2 regions of the Micromonospora sp. NPDC003197 genome follow, and region 2 is predicted to be linked to the other one. Evidence: predicted binding sites of a transcription regulator. Region 2 holds the regulator's gene; the other holds the start of a gene.

The links. Region 2 encodes HrcA, which represses chaperone genes, less so after heat shock. Its sites were predicted from a motif close to GGTTNGCACNCTCNNNNNGAGNGTGCNAACC; they were not measured.
Positions count from the first base shown of each region.
Region 1: the regulator HrcA is predicted to act here: its motif matches at 2,930-2,960, upstream of groL (chaperonin GroEL).

Region 1 is NZ_JBSFTE010000043.1:21,522-28,637, reverse strand. Features, by position in the region: gene ACWDV4_RS29780 (zinc-binding dehydrogenase) at 1-648, shown strand, start outside; gene ACWDV4_RS29775 (hypothetical protein) at 786-977, shown strand; gene groL (chaperonin GroEL) at 1,111-2,733, opposite strand; gene ACWDV4_RS29765 (hypothetical protein) at 3,141-3,440, opposite strand; gene ACWDV4_RS29760 (cold-shock protein) at 3,745-3,948, opposite strand; gene ACWDV4_RS29755 (N-acetyltransferase family protein) at 4,305-4,970, shown strand; gene ACWDV4_RS29750 (NADPH-dependent FMN reductase) at 5,010-5,609, opposite strand; gene ACWDV4_RS29745 (helix-turn-helix domain-containing protein) at 5,751-6,653, shown strand; gene paaN (phenylacetic acid degradation protein PaaN) at 6,734-7,116, opposite strand, start outside.
Region 2 is NZ_JBSFTE010000014.1:52,783-59,898, forward strand. Features, by position in the region: gene hemW (radical SAM family heme chaperone HemW) at 1-415, shown strand, start outside; gene ACWDV4_RS17400 (DUF4870 domain-containing protein) at 501-1,271, opposite strand; gene hrcA (heat-inducible transcriptional repressor HrcA) at 1,462-2,487, shown strand; gene dnaJ (molecular chaperone DnaJ) at 2,575-3,708, shown strand; gene ACWDV4_RS17415 (16S rRNA (uracil(1498)-N(3))-methyltransferase) at 3,715-4,449, shown strand; gene ACWDV4_RS17420 (histidine triad nucleotide-binding protein) at 4,521-4,871, shown strand; gene ACWDV4_RS17425 (serine hydrolase domain-containing protein) at 4,974-6,356, shown strand; gene ACWDV4_RS17430 (snapalysin family zinc-dependent metalloprotease) at 6,416-6,988, opposite strand.

The sequences.
Region 1 (7,116 bases), on a different contig from region 2:
GGGACGACGGCGCTGGGCGTACTCCGTCAGGCGCGGTTGACCGATGCTGACGTCGTACTGGTGATGTCCGCCGCAGGCGGTCTCGGCAGCCTCTTCGTACAGGCCGCCCGGAACGTCGGTGCCACTGTGGTCGGGGTGGCGGGTGGTCCGGCGAAGGTCGAGCGGGTTCGTTCGCTGGGCGCTGACATCGCGGTGGACTACCGGGACGGGGACTGGTCAAGTCGGGTTCGCTCCGCACTGGACGGTCGCGAGGTGACCGTCGTCCTGGATGGTGTCGGCGGTGCCGCCGGTCGTACGGCGTTCGAGCTGCTCGGTCCCGGTGGCCGCATCCTGCTGTACGGCTGGGCGGCCGGGGAACCGACCGCGATCAGCACGTCGGATCTGATCGTTCGTGGGCTCACCGCCACTTGGGCGCTCGGGCCGGGCATGGTCCCCACCGGCGGCTGGTACGCGTTGCAGCAACAGGCGCTCGCCGAGGCCGCAGCCGGCCGGCTCACGCCGATCATCTCCCGCTTTCCGCTTCGTTTGGCCGCTGATGCGCACGCCGCACTGGAAGGTCGGGCAGCCGAGGGAATGGTGGTATTGACCGCCGATCGGTGGGGCCGAAAGCCGCCGACGAACGACGGACCGTTCGAGAAGGCGCAATAAGAAAGGGGTAAACCGGCACAATACCCCGTTCCACCAATCTCCTCTCTCACCAGGTCCTACCGTGTGGCTGAGAGGAGGAGGTCATGGCGAACGACGAGGAAGCTAGTGACGATCTCCAATCGGCCCCCTGGGCCCGAATGACGGAACTGCCCGAAGAGGCTCCGTTCAGCCGGCTCGACTACGGGGACGCGGACCAGCGGGTCGAGATGGACGGCACCGACGACGACCCGTACGACGAGCCGGTCGAATTGGTCGACGCGCCCATTCAGATCCGGCAACCGTTCACCCGGGCCGAGAAGCGGCGGAACCAACGGCCACTTCCGACGTGACAGCAGCGTGATCGCCTCGAACGGCACGGTACGGGCGACGTAGCGCAGTCGGTCGAACCGACGACGGCATGACGAAGGGGCGGACCGCTCGCGCGGCCCGCCCCTTCTTTGTCCTACGTGATGGACTCTGAACTCAGAAGTCCATCTCCCCGCCACCCGGCGCGGCCGGGGCAGCCGGGGTCTTCTCCGGCTTGTCCGCCACCACAGCCTCGGTGGTCAGGAACAGGGCCGCGATCGACGACGCGTTCTGCAGCGCCGAACGGGTCACCTTGGCCGGGTCGATGATGCCGGCCTTGAGCAGGTCGACGTACTCACCGTTGGCGGCGTTGAGGCCGTGGCCGGCGTCCAGGTTGCGGACCCGCTCCACCACGACGCCACCCTCGAGGCCGGCGTTGACGGCGATCTGCCGCAGCGGGGCGTCCAGCGCGATCTTGACGATCTGCGCACCGGTCGCCTCGTCACCGGCGAGGTCCAGCTTGTCGAAGGCGGTCTTGCCGGCCTGCACCAGCGCGACGCCACCACCGGGGACGATGCCCTCTTCGACGGCCGCCTTGGCGTTACGCACGGCGTCCTCGATGCGGTGCTTGCGCTCCTTCAGCTCGACCTCGGTGGCCGCGCCGACCTTGATGACCGCAACGCCGCCGGCCAGCTTGGCCAGCCGCTCCTGCAGCTTCTCGCGGTCGTAGTCGGAGTCGCTCTTCTCGATCTCGGCCCGGATCTGGTTGACCCGACCCTGGATCTGGTCGGCGTCACCGGCACCGTCGACGATGGTGGTCTCGTCCTTGGTGATGACGACCTTGCGCGCCTGGCCCAGCAGGTCCAGGTTGGCGGCGTCCAGCTTGAGGCCGATCTCCTCGCTGATGACCTGGCCACCGGTGAGGATGGCGATGTCACCCAGCATGGCCTTGCGGCGGTCGCCGAAGCCCGGGGCCTTGACGGCGACGGACTTGAAGGTGCCCCGCACCTTGTTGACGATCAGGGTGGCCAGGGCCTCGCCCTCGACGTCCTCGGCGAGGATCACCAGCGGCTTGCCGCCCTGCATGACCTTCTCGAGGATCGGCAGCAGGTCCTTGACCGCGGAGATCTTGCTGTTGGCGATCAGGATGTACGGGTCGTCGAAGACCGCTTCCATCCGCTCCGGGTCGGTCATGAAGTACGCCGAGACGTACCCCTTGTCGAAGCGCATGCCCTCGGTGAGCTCAAGCTCCAGCCCGAAGGTGTTGCTCTCCTCGACGGTGATGACGCCTTCCTTGCCGACCTTGTCCATCGCCTCGGCGATGATCTCACCAACGGTGGTGTCACCGGCGGAGATCGACGCGGTGGAGGCGATCTGCTCCTTGGTCTCGACGTCCTTGGCGAGCTTGGCCAGCTCCTCCGCCACGGCACCGACGGCGGCCTCGATGCCCCGCTTCAGGGCCATCGGGTTCGCACCGGCCGCGACGTTGCGCAGGCCCTCGCGGACCAGCGCCTGGGCCAGGACGGTCGCCGTCGTCGTGCCGTCACCGGCCACGTCGTCGGTCTTCTTGGCGACCTCCTTGACCAGCTCAGCGCCGATCTTCTCGTACGGGTCCTCGAGCTCGATCTCCTTGGCGATGCTCACACCATCGTTGGTGATGGTGGGGGCGCCCCACTTCTTCTCGAGCACGACGTTGCGGCCCTTGGGGCCCAGCGTCACCTTTACGGCGTCAGCGAGGGTGTTCATGCCCCGCTCGAGGCCCCGACGGGCCTCCTCGTCGAACGCGATCATCTTGGCCATACGGCGTTGTCCTCCTGGACACTCACGGCCACCCGATCCCGGTTGGGCTACGGGTGGGCCGCCTGGTTACGCACCTTCGGACGCCACTACCTGGCGACAATGACGTCCGCCGGCCGGGCGGACAGCCCGCGACGACCGGCCATGTGCCGCACATCCGTCTCCATCGGTTGCGCGACCGTGGCCCTACCGCCCCGACCTTTGGCACTCGCGGGGTGCGAGTGCCAACACCCTGTTTTTAGCACTCTCCCCTACCGAGTGCAAGCGCGTCGGGGCGTCCCGTCCGTGGTTCGGACTCGGTCCCGTACGTCGAATCAGCCGAAGGCCAACGAAGAGTCGGCCGAGGATCACCCGAGTTCCTGAGCCAGTCGGGCAGTAGTCACCTGCGACTCGTGGCCGCGCTGCTCGGCCTAGGTGACCAGCAGAGCGACCAGCAGCACCAAGTAGATGGGCAGGCTCAACAGATTCCAGACGATGCTGCTGAGGGCGGCAGCCCCGAACTGGTCGACCCCGAAGATCAACTCAGTCGCGCTCTGGGCCAAGTCGATGACGAAGAAGCCACCGAAGTAGGTAGCGAAGACGAGAAACAGCCGGGTCAGCATCGCGCCCGGGTCGGCATGGAACATGTGCATCGAGCGCGCAATCGGATTGGTTCGCTCGAAGAGGACGACCAGGGCGGCCATGCTCAGGGCCCGGGCAAGGCCCGCCATCGGTTACACCCGGCGTATCGGATGGGCCGGCTCCGCCAAGCGTCAGAAGATCGATCACCAGCGCCGGCCCGACCTGCGTAGCGAGCATGATCGGTAAAAGAATTGACCGGCTTCGTCTGACGGATCCCACTACCCGACTGATCCAACCATTGAGCCCGGCCCCGACTGGCGCCACCAAAGGGTCGTCGGGGTCAGTCTGGCCGCCCCATTCCGGATACAACTCCGCCACCCCTATCCTCAGTGACCGTGACCTGAACAGGCCACGGTCCTGCCGGATCAGACATGAGAAGCGGTGGTCAACCGATCAGGCGATGACGCGTACCTTCTCGGCCTGCGGGCCCTTCTCGCCCTGGGCAATCTCGAACTCGACCCGCTGCCCGTCATCCAATGCCTTGTAACCGTCCATCTGGATCGCGGAGAAGTGGACGAAGACGTCCTGCCCGCCGTCGACCGCGATGAAGCCGTAGCCCTTTTCGCTGTTGAACCACTTGACGGTGCCCTGTGCCACGGTGCACTTCCTCACTTCGATTGGTGCCGGGTCAACGACAACCCCCGACCACGGCGTACGCCTGCCGGGACCGCCAGTTTCGACACGCCTGTCCGGCCTGTCGAATCAGCGGTCGAAATCGCACGGTACACCAGCCCTCTCAGCTCCGCACTACCCCAAATCGGACATGACGAGCCACCCGATAAAACCGTCCGCACCCGCTTCTCCGATGGGGCCAGCCACACCACCCACACCCACCCGGTTTACCTGAGAAAACACGCTCACCTATTGGCGCTTGTCTCTGTAAGTAGGGAGTGGCCCAAGTGGCGTTACCGAATCAGGTTGCCGGCCATCGTGGGCCCCGGTAGGCATGCCTCATGACACGCACATGGGCTGCCGATCCGGAGCCCGCCGCCGCGCCGGCCGGCCCGCCCCGCCGTCGGGGCCACCTGGTCGACAGCACCGCTGACCCGACCCGCCGCCGTAGGCAACCGGCCGACGGCAACATCGTCGTACGCCGCATCCGGCCAGCCGACGCGGCCCGGATGCGGGCGCTGCGGCTGGAGATGCTCGCTGACTCGCCGCTCGCCTTCCTGGAGACCCTGGCGGAGGCGGCGGCGCGCCCGCACAACGAGTTCGCCGCCCGGATCGCCGACGACTCGACCGCCCGGGGATCCGTCCGGTCGATCGCGGAGCACAACAGCCGCATTGTCGAACGCAACGGCCGTGCCGTGGGGCGCAACAGTCGCCTCGTGGGACACGCGGGCGGCTTCCCGGCGCCCGACGATCCCGGGCTGACCATAATCTTCGGCGTCTATCTGAGCCCGGACTGGCGGGGCCGAGGGCTGCTCGCCGAATTGATCGAGGATGTGGCGGCCTGGTCCCGGGCGGCCGGGCGGCCGGAGCTGATGCTGGAGGTCGTGGTCGGCAACGACCGGGCGACGCGAGCCTATGAACGGCTGGGCTTCCTCGATACCGGGGTACGCGTCCCACACCCGACGTTGCCGACACTCACCGAACTCCAGATGCGCCGTACCGCCTAGCGCCGGCCCCACCGCTCAGCGTTCGTCTACCGGTTGACCTCAGGCGGCGTACGGGGTGTTCCGCCGAGCATCATGGAGGGCACCACCCCACCAGGCCAACTGGTCGAGCAGCACCTTGGCCGCGCCGTTAGGTGCGTCGGGCTCCTTGAGGCGACCATCAGCCTCGAAGACTTCCCAGAAGTTCGGAAAGCTCACACTGTCCCGCGTGGTGACAGCATGCATCTCCGCAAATACCAACCGGAGCTGTTCGACCGCCCGCAGACCCCCGCTTACTCCGCCGTACGACACGAAACCGACCGGCTTGGCCTGCCACTGGTCGAAGTGCCAATCGATGAGGTGCTTGATCGACGCGGGAAAGCTGTGGTTGTACTCCGGGGTCACCACGACGAACGCGTCCGCCGTGTCGAGCCGTTCGGCGAGGGCCACCAGCTCGGCCGACCGACCCTCGATCTGCCGCAGCACAGCCGGATTCGCTGGAAGCGCGGCAGGCAGCTGGATCTCCGCCAGGTCGATGAGATCAAGGCTGAACCGACCATGCTGCTCCGCCTCATCGGCGAACCACTGCGCGACCACTGGCCCGAACCGCCCCTGCCGGACGCTGGCGAGGATCACCGCGAGCTTGAGATTGCTGCTGGACATCGTCGTACTCCCTGACTGGCTGTGCTGAATGTCGATGACGCTTCAGAACATGCCGGGTCGACAGCTGACGAAGAAGGCCGGCCGGAGACAGGCCCTGACAGGGCTACCCTCCGCCCCGGCAGGGGCCGATAGCCTCCAACGGTGAGCGACAACGATCTCGGCGCGTTCCTGCGTGCTCGCCGCGAAGCCGTCACCCCCGCCGAGGTCGGCCTGCCGGGCGGTGCCCGTCGCCGTACGCCGGGCTTGCGCCGGTCCGAATTGGCGACCCTCGCCAACGTCAGCGTCGAATACCTCACCCGGCTTGAACAGGGGCGTGACCGCAACCCGTCACCCCACGTGATCATCACGCTTGCCGACGCGTTGCGCCTCTCCGCCGACGAGCGCCTCTACCTTCACCAACTCGTGAAGGCTGCTGGCGGTGCCGCCTGTCGCGGCGCACAACCGCCCGTCCGTTCGGTGCGACCCACTGTGCAGGCGATGCTTGACCGATTCGAACCCCACCCGGCGTTCGTGATCAATTATCTGACCGAGGTACTCGCCTTCACGACGGGTTACGAACGGATCGTCGGCCCGATCGGGCTCCTGGATGCCCGGTCCCCCAGTCTCGCCCGGTTCGTGTTCACCGACACTCGGGCTCGGTCCGTCTATCCCGACTGGGACCGTGTCGCCGACCAGCAGGTCGCCGTCCTCAGGATCGGCGCGTACCAAACCGCCCCACACGTCACGGCGCTCACCCAGGAGCTGACCGTCGTCGCTGGAATGCCGTTCGCCGAACGGCTCGCTGGCCCGCCCGTCGTGCCCGCTCGTACCGGCGTCGACCGTCTGATCCATCCCGAGGTGGGCGAGTTGCGACTGGCTTACGAGAGCCTCGACCTACCTGGCGCCGATGGCCAGCAACTGGTCGTCTACCTCCCCGCCGACGACGCCACATCCGCCGCACTCGACCGTCTCACCGGGCGTCGACCGGGCGCACTCCGGATGGTGCACGACTCGACGCCACAGTCGAGCAGCGACGACCGGTCCGCCCGTACGGCGAGCGCCTGACGGCCCCGCCCCGCCTTGGGCAGATGTTAGGAAGGGCCCCTTCCTATACAAAAAGCGATAGGAAGGGGCCCTTCCTAACATCAGGCGGTGTGGCGGCGGGACTGTACGACGCGGAACCGGCTGGCCACGTACGCACCGTCGGTCAGGGCGGCGTTCGCTGCCGGGTTGGCACCGCTGGCATGGAAGTCGGAGAAGGCTGCCGACTGGTTGACGAAGACACCCCCGAGCAGGTTGCAGGACAGGTGCACGCCGGTGTCCACCGCCGCCGCCTCGACGGCGTCCAGCACCTTCTCGTCGGTGGCGTAGACGGCTGCGGTCAACGCGCCCCGCTCGCCGACGGTGTCCCGGAAGATCCGCAGGCTGTGCTCGGTGGAGTCGGTGGCGATCACGAACGAGATGGGTCCGAACCACTCCCGACCATAGGTCTGGGCGGCGTCCGCGCCGAGCTTCACGATCGTCGGCG
Region 2 (7,116 bases):
GGTGTCCAACTGGGCCCGTACGCCGGCTGCCCAGTGCCGACACAACCTGCTCTACTGGACCGGCGCTGACTGGTGGGGGCTCGGCCCTGGGGCGCACAGCCACGTCGGCGGGGTGCGCTGGTGGAATGTCAAACATCCGACGACGTACGCCGCTCGGCTCGCCGAGGGGAGGTCCCCGGGACACGGGCGGGAGACGCTGACCCTGGCGGATCAGCGGATGGAGGACGTGATGCTGCGGCTGCGCCTGGCCACCGGGCTGCCGTTGGACACCCTCGACGACGCTGGCCGGGCCGCCGCGAGCCGGGCGATGGCCGACGGGCTGCTCCAGGAACCGGCGTACGCCGCCGGCCGTGCGGTGCTCACCCTGCGCGGGCGGCTCCTCGCCGACGCGGTCGTTCGCGACCTGCTGCCCTGACCGGTCCGGCCTGCGCCCGGGGGCAGGCCGTGCCCGGGCCGCCGACACGGGATTCGTCGACTGCCCGGCGCGGCCGGTCTCGGAGCTACTTCACCATCCGGATGCTCATCGGGTAGTGGTACAGCACGCCCTCGTTGGCCTTGACACCGCCGAGGATCGAAAAAATGATCAAGATGAGCCAGGTGATCAGTGGCAGGAAGAACAGGATGCCAAAGCTGCAGGCCGCGATGATGACCGCGACGACGTTGGCGATGCCCCAGGTGATCTGGAAGTTCAGCGCCTCGACCGCGTGTGCCCGCACGGTCGGCGACTCGTTCCCCTTGGCCAGCATCGCCACGAGCGGGGCGATGAAGCCCACGAGGATGCCGCCGAAGTGCGCGATCAGCGCCCAGGTCTTCTCGTCACTGTTGGCGTAGCCAGCCGGAGCCGCCGCACCGTACGGGCTGCCGTGCGGTGGGTAACCGCCCGCGGGCGGATAGCCGCCTCCGGGGGGCGGGTAGCCGCCAGCAGGGGGTGGGTATCCGCCCTGGGGCGGGGGATATCCGCCAGCGGGGTAGTCCGCCGACGGCGGGATGTCGCCAGGTGACTGGTACGGCGACGCGTACGGCGACGGTTCAGTTGGGGCTCCGTACCCGGGTGCTCCGGACGACGGTGGCGCGGATGACGGCGGTGCGGATGACGGTGCTCCGAACGACGGCGGTGCGGATGACGGCGGCTCGAATGACGGTGGCGTGGATCCGGGGGAGGGAGCCTCGCCCGGCATCGAGTAGGACGCGGGGGAAGTGGGGGACGCGGTCGGGTCCGGAGGCAGGGCTCCGGAGTTGCTCCCGTCGGACGGGCGAGGTGGTTCTGTCATGAAACTCACGCTAAGGGGCGGCTACAAGGGCCACTAGACCGGTACCAGACTGTTTTTCGAACAACTGGCCAGAAAGCACTAAGTGATCATCGCGAGGCGGTGGGACTTGGTCGTAGACTGGCACTCGCTAGAGTCGAGTGCCAAGCCGCCGGATCGGCGGCCGACGAGGCGTAGCCGGCAGGAGGTGCAGATGGGTCTCGATGACCGCAAGCTCGACGTACTTCGGGCGATCGTCGAGGACTACGTCGTGACCCAGGAGCCGGTCGGCAGCAAGGCACTCGTCGAGCGGCATCAGCTCGGGGTCTCCCCAGCCACCGTACGTAACGACATGGCGGTGTTGGAGGAGGAGGGCTACATCCGGCAGCCGCACACCAGTGCCGGCCGGGTGCCTACCGACCGGGGCTACCGGCTGTTCGTCGACCGGCTGTCCCGGGTCAAACCGCTCACCCCGGCCGAACGTCGGGCGATCGAACGATTCCTGGTAGGCGCGGTCGATCTGGACGACGTGGTGCACCGTACGGTTCGGCTGCTCGCCCAGCTGACCCGTCAGGTCGCCGTCGTGCAGTACCCGAGCCTGGCGCGCTCGTCGGTCCGGCACCTGGAACTGGTGCCGATCTCCACGACCCGGCTCATGGTCGTCATGATCGCCGACACCGGACGGGTCGAGCAGCGTCTGGTCGAGTTGCCCGCCCCGATGCCGGTTGACGACGTCACCGACCTGCGTCGACTGGTCAACGAGAAACTGGTGGGTAGTCGGTTGGCCGACACCCCACCGCTGGTCCAGGCCCTGGTCGAGGAGGTGGCGCCGCACCTGCGTGGCGGCATGACCATTCTCTCCACCGTGCTGTTGGAGACGCTCGTCGAGCGGCACGAGGAGCGGATCGCGCTGGCCGGTACGGCCAACCTCACCCGAGGTGGCCTGCTCGACTTCCAGGGCTCCCTACGCCCGATCCTCGAAGCCCTCGAGGAGGAGGTCGTGCTGCTCAAACTGATCGGAGAGGCCGAGCCCAGCAGCACGCTACGGGTGCGGATCGGTGACGAGAACGAGATCGACAATCTACGCTCGACCTCGGTGGTCAGCACCGGGTACGGTCCGGGCAGCACCATCGTGGGTGGCCTGGGCGTACTCGGCCCGACCCGGATGGACTACCCCGGCACGATCGCCACCGTGCGGGCCGTGGCACGCTACGTTGGCGACCTGTTGGCCCAGAATTGACCACAGAATCGCATTGACCCCGACTCCGACCGACCTGGGACGACCGGCGGACGGCAACGCGAGACAGACATGAGGACACGGAACGCAGTGGCCAAGGACTACTACGGGATTCTCGGCGTCAACCGGGACGCCTCCGACGACGAGATCAAGCGTGCCTACCGTAAGCTCGCGCGCCAATACCACCCGGACGTCAATCCGGACCCGGAGGCGCACGAGAAGTTCAAGGAAATCAACGCCGCCTACGAGGTTCTCTCCGACGATCAGAAGCGGCAGATCGTCGACCTGGGGGGCGACCCCCTGGCTCCGGGCGGCGGAGGTGCCGGCCCCGGCGGAGCGGGCCCGTTCGTCGGGTTCCAGGACATCATGGACGCCTTCTTCGGGGCGGCCGGCGGTGCGAGCCGTGGGCCCCGGCCCCGGACCCGGCCCGGTTCCGACGCCATAATCCGGCTCGAACTCGACCTACACGAGACGGCCTTCGGGGTCGAGGCGCCCATCACCGTCGACACCGCCATCCTCTGCACCACCTGCTCCGGCGCGGGTACGGCGGCCGGCACCCACCTGGCCACCTGCGACGCCTGCGGTGGTCGGGGTGAGGTGCAGTCGGTGCAGCGCACCTTCCTTGGCCAGGTCGTCTCGGCCCGGCCGTGCACGGTGTGCCAGGGCCACGGCACGACCATCCCGAGCCCCTGCCCCACCTGTGCCGGTGACGGCCGCGTCCGTACTCGCCGGTCGCTGACCGTCAAGATCCCTGCCGGGGTCGAGGACGGCATGCGGATCCGGTTGGCCCAGCAGGGGGAGGTGGGGCCGGGCGGCGGCACGGCTGGTGACCTCTACGTCGAGATCCACGAGCGTCCCCACGACGTCTACTCTCGCAAGGGCGACGACCTGCACTGCCGGGTGACCGTGCCGATGACCGCGGCGGCGCTCGGCACCCGGCTGACCATCAAGACGCTGGACAGCGAGGAGACGGTCGACGTCAAGGCCGGCACCCAGCCCGGCAGCACCCTGCGGCTGCGCGCTCGGGGCGTACCCCACCTGCGCGGCACCGGGCGCGGCGACCTGTTCGTACACCTCGACGTGCGTACGCCCACCAAGCTCGACGCCGATCAGGAGCGGATGTTGCGCGAGTTCGCCAAGACCCGGGGCGAGGAGGTCGCCGAGCTCAGCAAGCAGGGCGGCTTCTTCTCCCGGATGCGGGACGCCTTCAACGGCCACAACTGATCCCCGGTGAGCGAACCACTGTTTTTGGTCGAGGCGTTGCCGGCCGGTGACACGGCGACCCTCGCCGGCCCGGAGGGGCACCACGCCGCGACGGTGCAGCGGCTCCGAGTCGGTGAGCAGCTGCTGCTCGCCGACGGGCAGGGGGGCATCGCCTCCGCCGTGGTCACCGCCGTCGGCCGGGGCACCCTCGACCTGACCATCACCACCCGGGAGTACGTGGCCGCCGCCGACCCTCGGCTCGTCGTCGTACAGGGGATCGCCAAGGGCGACCGGGGGGAACTGGCCGTACAGGCGATGACCGAGGTCGGGGTCGACGAGATCGTGCCCTGGTCGGCGGCCCGCTCGGTGACCCAGTGGCGGGGCGAGCGGGGTGCTCGGTCCCGGGACAAGTGGGTGGCAACCGTCCGAGAGGCGGCCAAACAGGCCCGCCGCGCCTGGCTACCGGTGGTCGCCGGCACTCCGGACGAGTCGACGAGCACCGTGGCCCGCCGGATCGGCGCGGCGGGGATCGGTCTGGTCCTGCACGAGGAGGCAACGACCCCGTTGTCCACCGTGCCGCTGCCGGCGACCGGTGACATCGTGCTGGTCGTCGGGCCCGAGGGCGGGATCGCGCCGACCGAGCTGGCCGCGCTGGAAGCCGCCGGCGGGGTGCCGGTACGACTCGGCGCGCAGGTGCTACGTACCTCCACCGCCGGGGTTGCCGCGCTGGCCGTACTGTCCGCCCGCCTCGGCCGATGGTGACGCTACCTACCGCGCCGACGGGGTGAGTTCCTGCCGGGTGTCCGGCGGCGTACCGGCATACCATGCGACGGATGAAGACCGACTGCCTGTTCTGTCGCATCGTCAACGGCGAGATCCCGGCGACCGTGGTCCGGGAGACCGACACGACCCTCGCCTTTCGTGACATCAACCCGAAGGCCCCGGTACACGTCCTGGTGATTCCGAAGGAGCACTACGTGGACGTGGCGACCCTGGCCCAGGCGGATCCGAAGCTCGCCGGCGAGGTGCTGGAGACCGCTGCCAACGTGGCTGAACACGAGGGCCTACTGGTGGACGGGTTCCGGCTGATGTTCAACACCGGCGAGTACGGCGGCCAAGAGGTTCCGCACGCGCACGCCCACGTGCTCGGCGGTGCGCCGTTGGGCCCGATGCTGGCCGGCTGAGATGTTAGGAAGGGCCCCTTCCTATGCAGAAAACGATAAGAAGGGGCCCTTCCTTTCACCGGTAGGATCGGGGCGATCTTGCAGGGTGGGGTGGGAGGACGGATGACCGAGGTGAGCCGACGGCTGGAGCGGATGACCCGTCAGGTGCAGGCGGAGGCGCGGATACCGGCGCTTTCCGTGGCGCTGCACCGGGCCGACCGCCCCCTGTGGAGCTGTACCGTCGGCGGGACCGGCAACGACACCCCGTTGACCGAGGCGAGCCGGTTCCGGATCGGGTCGGTGACCAAGAGCTTCACCGCCGTACTGGTGATGCAGTGCCGGGACGAGGGACTGCTCGATCTCGACGACCCGATCGGTGCCCACCTCGACGTGCCGGCGCACCGTGAGTTGACGGTACGCCGGCTGCTGTCGCACACCGCCGGTATCCAGCGGGAGCCCTACGGTGACGTGTGGGACACCCTGGACGCGCCGGATGTCGACCAGCTTCTCGCCGAACTGGTACGCGCCGAGCGGGTGCTGCCGCCGGGCCGCCGCTACCACTACTCCAACCTGGGCTTGGCCCTGCTCGGTCACGCTGTGGGCCGGTTGCGGGGTGGCACCTGGGCCGAGGTGCTGACCGACCGGGTGCTGCGCCCGCTCCGTCTGTTGGCGACCGGTGTCGAGCCGGGGCCGGATGCGGTGACCGGATTTCTGGTGGACGCCTACTCCGACCACGCCCGGCCCGAGCCGCCGACCGACTTCGGCGCGGTGGGCCCGGCGGCGCAGCTCTGGAGCACCGCGTCGGACATGGCTCGCTGGGCTGCCTTCCTGGCCGACCCGGCTGCGGTCGATCCGGCTGGTGCCGTACTGCGGTCGAGCACCTTGGACGAGATGCGTTGGCCGTTGACCACCACCGACGAGACGCTCTGGAGCACTGGTTTTGGGCTGGGGTTGATTTTGCTGCCGCAGGGCGACCGGGTCATGCACGTCGGGCACGACGGGGCGATGCCGGGCTTCCTGTCGGCCGTCTATGGCCGCCGGGGTGGTGCTGACACGCCGGGCGCGATGGGGTGCGCGGTGCTCGCGTCCTCCGGGACTGCCGCCGAGATTGCGGAGCTGCCCCATCGACTGCTGGCCGCCGCGGTGGCCGACGACCCGGCCGACATTGTGGCCTGGGCCCCCGGCGAGCCCGCGCCGGAACCGTACCGTGGTCTGCTTGGCCGCTGGTGGGGTGAGGGCTTCGAGTACGTCTTCTCGTGGCGGGACGGTGCGCTGCGGGCCCGGGGTGCCGCTGATCAGGTGGGTCGGCCGCCTGCGGTCTTCGCGCCGTTGCCTGGACAGCCGGATGTGCTGCGTACCGTCTCCGGACGGGAGGTTGGCGAGTTGCTGCGGCTGACCCGGGACGAGCGGGGCATGGTGGTCCGGATGCACTGGGCGACCTACCGGTTCACTCGTAACCAGGAGACCTTTGACAGCTTCGACTTCCGCCGCTCGGATATGCCCTGACGGGACGTTCCGAGCGGCCGGCGCGGTGGGATACCGCGCCGGCCGCTGTCGGAGTGGATCTAGCCGACGGGCATCACGGTCGGTGCCGGCCAGCTGCCCTGGAACACGTGGGTCGCGTCGTCGCTACGGCTGGGGGCGAAGCCGAAGAGCTGGTCGACCCGGGACGCCTCACCGCTGCTCGGGTACGGGTTGGTGCAGCTGGTGCCGGCGCTGCCGCCGGACATCAGCAGGGCACAGTTGCCGTTGTAGTTGTCGGGCAGGCCGAGGATGTGCCCGATCTCGTGGGTCATGATCCGCAGCGGGCTGTACTGCTGTGCCTGCTGCGTGTCGATGTAGACCCGGCCGTTGCCCAGGCTGGTGCGGACCGCGTACGAGCCGCCGCCGGTGATCTGGTAGATCCGCAGGTTCGACCCGCACTGGGAGAGCGTCACGTTCGAGGTCGCGTTGTTCCAGATTGAGGCGGCCTGGTTTGCGACGCTGACGAAGCTACCGGCCTGGCTGGTGTTGTAGCAGACCGTGGCAGCCAGGGAGGTGGCGGCGGCCGGGGCCGCGCTGACGAAGGGGACACCGATCGCCGCCACCGCGCCGGCCAGGAGTCCGGCCAGGAGTCGGGTGACTTTCCGAGGGGACATGGCTCACTCCACTGGGAGACGTGGACAGGGACGGACCATTCTTAAAAATAGAAATCTTTCAATGCAAGCGCCGTTGGTCATATGCTGAATGGTGCAGAAGGGGCATTTCGCCCTGCCGGCGACATAGG